DNA from 2 places in the Paenibacillus sp. MER 99-2 genome. Region 1 is predicted to be linked to the other one. Evidence: riboswitches for the same ligand, from Rfam matches in the RefSeq annotation. Region 1 holds a riboswitch; the other holds the start of a gene.

Evidence for each region. A riboswitch is a leader RNA that binds a small molecule or an ion and turns the genes downstream of it on or off. The one in region 1 is predicted to bind ZMP and ZTP.
Region 2: another riboswitch for ZMP and ZTP. It lies ahead of M3636_RS17940 (TIGR01440 family protein); the one in region 1 lies ahead of M3636_RS00615 (DJ-1/PfpI family protein).

What each region holds. Positions count from the first base shown of each region.
Region 1 is NZ_JAMAUZ010000001.1:136,110-139,505, forward strand. Features, by position in the region: gene M3636_RS00605 (XRE family transcriptional regulator) at 1-179, shown strand, start outside; gene M3636_RS00610 (hypothetical protein) at 317-736, opposite strand; gene M3636_RS00615 (DJ-1/PfpI family protein) at 785-1,381, opposite strand; ZMP/ZTP riboswitch at 1,442-1,523, opposite strand; gene M3636_RS00620 (hypothetical protein) at 1,827-2,243, shown strand; gene M3636_RS00625 (hypothetical protein) at 2,345-3,139, shown strand; gene M3636_RS00630 (hypothetical protein) at 3,285-3,396, opposite strand, start outside.
Region 2 is NZ_JAMAUZ010000003.1:683,405-686,800, reverse strand. Features, by position in the region: gene M3636_RS17945 (serine hydroxymethyltransferase) at 137-1,384, opposite strand; gene M3636_RS17940 (TIGR01440 family protein) at 1,601-2,194, opposite strand; ZMP/ZTP riboswitch at 2,334-2,415, opposite strand; gene M3636_RS17935 (low molecular weight protein arginine phosphatase) at 2,651-3,223, opposite strand.

The sequences.
Region 1 (3,396 bases):
ATCAAAGTGTATTTATGGAGCGAGCTTTGGCATGTTTACCTTATTTCGAATCCGCACAGCATTTCCTAAGGCTGGAGCATTTGTATGAAGGGCTAGCTGTTGTGTCAGAGGATCAGCGAAAGTACAAAGAAGCGGCGATATATTATAAGAAGCTGGTTTATCTGTTGCGTAATAAATAGGGTTTCTCTTCGAGTTATCGCTCTGATCGATCAATAAAAAAAGTATAGGGCAGCTTGGGCAATAACCTTTGACTGTCCTATGCTTGTCGTGCTGTGGATGAGTTTTTTTACTATAGCTTTCATGATCTACGTTCCTATTAATCATTTTTGGAGAGGTTCCCGTTCGCTAATAAACTTTGAATTTGTGTTGTTAATTCTTCGTTGTGGATATAATAATGCCCACCCTGTGAACTTGGAGTAAATCCTAGCTTAATCTCATTGTTTTCCAGCAAAGATACCGCGTACAGAAAGCCACTTCTGTCTTCTTGGTTTGAATCAGGCACGAAGGTCATGTCCTTTACTTGATTGATCCATTCTTGGATCTGTTCTTTGTTAGAGAATACTTTTCTTACGCCTGAGCTACCATCCGTAATCTCAATAGAATCTACTTTTGCCATATCCCCTGGGTAGAATTGTTGTAACGTTTTGGTGGTCAGCTTCTCGATTTGAGGTTCGTTACAAGCCGTAACGGCAAGCCCGCTGAGTAACAGAAGTACAAGTAAACATAATTTCTTCATGTTGCTCCTCCTCGTTTATTCCATTGACTTAATCTTGTCCTCCTAGGGTCAAGTGGGCATGTATACATCTTGAAGTTTACCTGCTTGGTAGTATGGATACTCTAGCTTCTGCTGAACTTGAAGTACAGTCTCTGTATTTGTCAGCATTTCAACCAAGTATAATCCCAGGTCAATGGAGGCTGTAACACCGGCGCCTGTGATTGTATGACCATCACGTACGACGCGCGCAGATATGACTTCCGCACAGTAGGGAGCTAGTAGCTCATATGCGGATGAGTTAGTAGTAGCCCTTTTTCCATTCAAAAAACCAGCCGCACCCATCAATAAAGCCCCTGTGCATACAGAAATTTTATACGATACAGGCTCCGCCGTTCGAATCCAATCCATAAAATTCTCGTCGAATCGAAGCGTTCTGGTGGATAATCCGCCAGGGAAAAATACGAGATCATAATCCCCCAGATTAGGCTGCACTGCATCGGATTTCATTTTCAGTCCACGATCATCCGTAATCTCTGCTTTGTCCGCACAGAACGTCCATGATACGTCTTCCTTTGCTTTTAGTATGGATAGCCAGGTCACAGCTTCATAAAATCCAACGAAATCCATACTTGTCATTCCATCAAATATCACAAATGCCATTTTCATTGCTGATCCCGTCCTTTCATCTCATATAAAATGAATAAAAGTGTTTGATCATTAGATCAAACACTTAGCCCAGGCGTACGGCATATGAAATATGTGCTTCCTCGTGGTTTGCTCCACTTCTACGCCAGTCACACATACATGATATTTGCTGCTAAGTATACATGACCTTCGTTTTGTTTGTAAATATATATAAAAATAATATATAAATTCCCTCTCGTTTAGAGGATGAGCACAAAAAATTGCTCTAAAACATGAAATGAAGTTGAATATAGCCTCATTTTATTGTGGAAATCTTCAATATGTTCACCATATAAGCGATGAGTTAAAGGATAGAATCTCCACATTCGTCGTTTCTTTTGTATGTGCCTAGAAGTGTATTCAAGCACGGGTTGTTATGTTTATACTTAATATATAACAAATAACACAAACAAAAGAGGTGCTTATCATGGGATGGTTTAGTAGAAAGAACAAGCAGGAAGATGCGATTGCGAAAGCGGACAACATGATGAATAAAGGACTTACAGGTATGATGATGAAGGGGTTGGTTCCAAAGGCACATCGAGAGGCGATTAATCAGAGTTTAGATACGGCGAAGCAAGCACAATGGGCGGCAACGGGTTCACTACCTCTGACTGCCACGGCTACAGTGTTAAAGATTACGGATACCGGTAAACTAATTAATTTTGACCCCATCGTTATAATTGTGATTGATGTGACGGAGACAAATGGGAAGCAATATCAGCGAACACTGGAAACACTGGTATCCAAAATGCAGATTCCTCGTGTAGGTGATCAAGTGGGGCTGGGACAGAACCCGGCAAACCCGACAGAATTGATCTATATGGGATTAATATCGGTCTAATGTATGGAAGTCATTAAGGAGTAAGTAGATTTTATTGAAGTATAAACAAAGATCAAAAGTACGTTTAACAACTAGATTTAGATATGGGAAGGGTGTTTCTGATGGTAGGATTTTTGAGACTTATTGGGTTATTACTTGTATTTGGTGTTGGATTCTCGCCATTCTTGGCGGAAAAGTTGTGGAATGATCCGTTTATTACGATGCAGGCTTGGTGGTATAGACCTGCGATTTATACGGGATTTGCGTTGATTTTTGTCCCTGCAATTCTAAGCGCTATGTTCGGCAGAAGCCGTGTGAAGACAGGCATACCTGCCCTTGGAGTCATTACAAGTGTACAACAGACGGGTACATATATTAACGAGCAACCTGAAGTACGTATCAGTGTGACCGTCTCCCGTAAAGGTCATGAGAAGTACGATACAACGTTCAAAACGATCATTCCGTTGACTTCGATGGCGCAGTTCCAGCCAGGCAGCTTCATTCCATTGCTTGTTTCGGAGAAGGATGAACGTAAGGTCGGGTTGGACTTGAATGGACAATTATCGCAGCAGGATATGCAGGAATTACTGAATGAGAAAATGATCAAGGAGGGCGTGGCTCCTGAGATGATGGATATCGCTCGTACAGGCGAGAAAGCGATGGCCAAAATCCTCGATGTTACTCCACTAGGGGGAGCAAGCGAAGGGAAAGTGAAGCTACAGCTTACACTAAGTGTGACGAAGACGAATGGAGAGACATTTAACGTTACAACGCAAAAAGAGCTACTATCTTCGGCACTGCCACAGGTACAACAAGGGCACATCATTAACGTCATATATTCCAAGCAAGATCCTTCGAAGTTAGTGCTCGCTTTGAATGTGCAGGAAGATCAGATGAATAAGCTGTTCTCCTCCTAAAAAATAATGGTCCCCGGATGTTCTCTTTCAGCAGGAAGAGAGCATTCGGGGATTTGTCTTAGAACAAACAGAAAATGAAGCTGTGTTCACTATATCAATTAGCCTTGCTCGATATAAGGCTGCATAGCCACGTCATCCGTTCGATTTATGATGAATGTAGCGAGGTTAGCATCATTCGAAATGAAGGAAACAAAGGCTGTGCGAATGGAGCAAGCTGTGTACGAGTCCATGATGGCTGGCCAACCAGAGCCTCGTGG
Region 2 (3,396 bases), on a different contig from region 1:
ATTCTCCTCAACATAATAAGGGGAAAATCCCGTGATAAAGGCGAACGCTACGCTTCTCCGGCTTCATTCTGTCTGCTTCGCTTTTTTGTATCCCATTTTAAGAACACTCAAATACAAACAGCGCGAGCAACGTTTTTTAGTATTTAAGGTCAGTGTAGAGCGGGAATTGATCTGTCAGTGCCGTTACTTCTGCACGAGCTTGATCAAGTGTTGCCGCATCTTTAGGGTTTTTGAGCGTTTTAGCAATGATCTTACCGATGGAAACCATAGCTTCTTCGTTCATGCCACGGGAAGTAGCCGCAGGTGTACCAATACGGATACCGCTAGTGATGAACGGACTTGTTGGGTCAAATGGAATTGCATTTTTGTTAACAGTAATTCCGATGGAATCAAGTACGTGCTCAGCTTCTTTACCTGTGATGTTCACACTGCGTGTATCGATCAGCATCAAGTGGTTATCTGTACCGCCAGATACGATGTTCAAGCCTTCGGAGATCAACGTTTCAGCCAAAACCTGTGCATTTTTCACTACATTTTGCGCGTACTCTTTGAATGATGGTTGCAATGCTTCACCCAATGCTACCGCTTTGGAAGCAATAACGTGCATCAATGGTCCACCTTGGGAACCAGGGAATACCGCTTTATCAATTGCAGCAGCCCAAGCTTTGGTACAGAGAATCATACCACCGCGTGGTCCACGCAATGTTTTGTGTGTTGTTGTTGTTACGAAATGTGCATGTGGAACCGGGCTTGGATGCAAACCAGCAGCAACCAATCCAGCGATGTGTGCCATGTCTACCATGAACAATGCGCCTACATCATTTGCAATGGAAGCCAATTTTTCAAAATCAATTGTACGTGGATAAGCACTCGCTCCTGCAACGATCATACGAGGGCGGTGCTTGAACGCTGCTTTGCGAACTTCATCATAATCGATCAAGAATGTATCTTCTTGTACGCCATATGCTACGAAGTTGTAGAGCAAACCAGATGCATTCACTGGGCTACCATGCGTAAGGTGACCACCGTGTGCAAGATTCATACCCAGTACTGTATCACCAGGCTTAAGCGCTGCGAGGTAAACTGCCATGTTCGCTTGTGCACCAGAGTGTGGTTGAACGTTAACATGCTCTGCTCCAAACAATTCTTTGGCACGATCACGTGCGATATCTTCCACGATATCTACGTGCTCACAACCGCCATAGTAACGTTTGCCTGGATATCCTTCAGCATATTTGTTCGTCAAAACGGAACCAAGCGCTTCAATAACCGCTTCGCTTACAATGTTCTCAGATGCAATCAACTCAATGTTGTTCTGCTGACGTTTCAACTCCAGATTCATCGCTTCCAACACTGCCGGGTCATTCTTACGCAATTGTTCCATGATTAAATTCCTCCTAATATAAGTGAAGTTATAAAGTGAAACATAAGGTTACACTCCAGACTTCGATTGCCTCACCATCTTTCGATCGCTGTTATCCCCAGATTTCTTTGAATCCCTTTTTCAAAGGGGAAATCCGGTGATAAACGCGAACGCTCTGCTTCTCCAGATTGGTGTTGCACTCTCCGTTTACGTGTAAACATAATTTCACTTTATACGTTAGTCACAAAATGTCGAATCAGGCTGTTCTTCCATACGATACACTGCACGTTCCCCACCAATCAACTTCGGACGCGTTAACGCTGTCGTCACGCGGGCATCTCCGATGTACCGAAGCGATGTACGGAAAGGAACTGCTACATGCCGCAAATGCATGCCAATCATCGTCTCTCCGATATCCAATCCTGCGTGTGCCTGCACATGTTCCGCCAGACATGCATCGGTAAGTGATCGATAAGCTGCAGATGCCATTGAACCACCCGCTGTAGGCACAGGTACTGCACCCACCTCGGTCAATCCCAGACGTAATAACACAGAACGTTCCATCACCAGCGCACGATTCAAATGCTCACAGCATTGAAAGACGGGTTCAAAACCGAATTCCTGCTGCACCTCACGAATACCCGCAAGAAGCTGCTGTGCCACTTCAATCGCACCACTCGTACCAATGCGTTTACCTGCCACCTCACTCGTGCTCGTACCAATGACAACGATCTGTCCTGGACCTAGCTTCCCTGCAATGGCCAGTTCACGCAAAATGGATGCGGTCTGTTCCTGCAATCCGGGTTGTTCCGAATCTAACTCAATAGTCATCCTATCGCCTCCCGATATCATCATGCCCAGCTTCCGATTGGTAGCCTTTCGTATTCCAACATGGCATTTCAGGTACTATTATAGCGAATAAACAGATGAAAGACGAAAAAAAGAGCAGTCTGCGGGTATCGCAGAATTGCTCTTTTGCCCAGGCGACCGGCCGTTTGTTCCGGTGCTCCATTGTGGTTGTGCCCACTTCGTCGCCAGTTACACCGGATCCCTGTTTTCCCCTTCATCATAAAACAACCTGCGCTTAAAATCAACGGGTAATTTACATCCCATGTTCTGTTTCTATATGGCATTTGAAGTACGTGAGGCATGTCTATCAATAATATTAAGGTTCAACCTTGGATGGCTAAGCTGCGTTATGATCGCATGATCAAACTGATCACCGATCTCAGCTTCCGAGGTTTACATTATTGATACGTTGTTTACATTACCCCTGTGCACTCTGCTTTATTCCAATTTATCCAGAAGTCGATCAAGCGCGGTTCGAATCTCGGCAGCCGTTACGTTGTAATCATCCCGATTGCCGCCAAACGGATCGGAGATGTCGAAGCTTGGAATTCGTTGTCGAATCTCAATGACACGTTCCCGCTCGGATGCTAATATCTCTTGACCAAGTGCACGCTTCATCTCCAGTGTCGCGAATAGGCTGTCCAGTTCCTGCAGATCATTCATCACTTGCTCATCATCTTCCACGTATTCTTTGAGTGTATAGGTTTTGTGGACGGAGTCTGGAAAAACTTGCAGCACATGCTGCTTATGACTGCGAGTAAGTGTTAGGATCAGATCAGCCCAGCCAACAAGCCCTGCACTCAGCTGTGTGGAGTGTGGCGGCCCCTCTACACGATGATCCCTCAGTACCGCCTCGGCGTGACGTGAAATCGGCATTCCCTGTGTCGCAGCAACACCTGCTGAACGCACCTCTACTTGAATGCCACGCTCCGAAGCAAGCTTACGCAAAAGCCCCTCTGCCATGGGGCTGCGGCACGTATTACCTGTACATACAAACAAAATATGTTTCATTGTGGTAGCCTCCCCATTTTATATATGTTATCAAATGTATACATTATAGTTTCAGAAATTCAATTCAGATTACACAACATTAGTTGCATGAAGTCCATGTTCAGAAAAAAGGGATAAAGCTAGAAATGGATGAACAGGGCGTAGGCTAAACTACGTGGACAACTATATTTTCC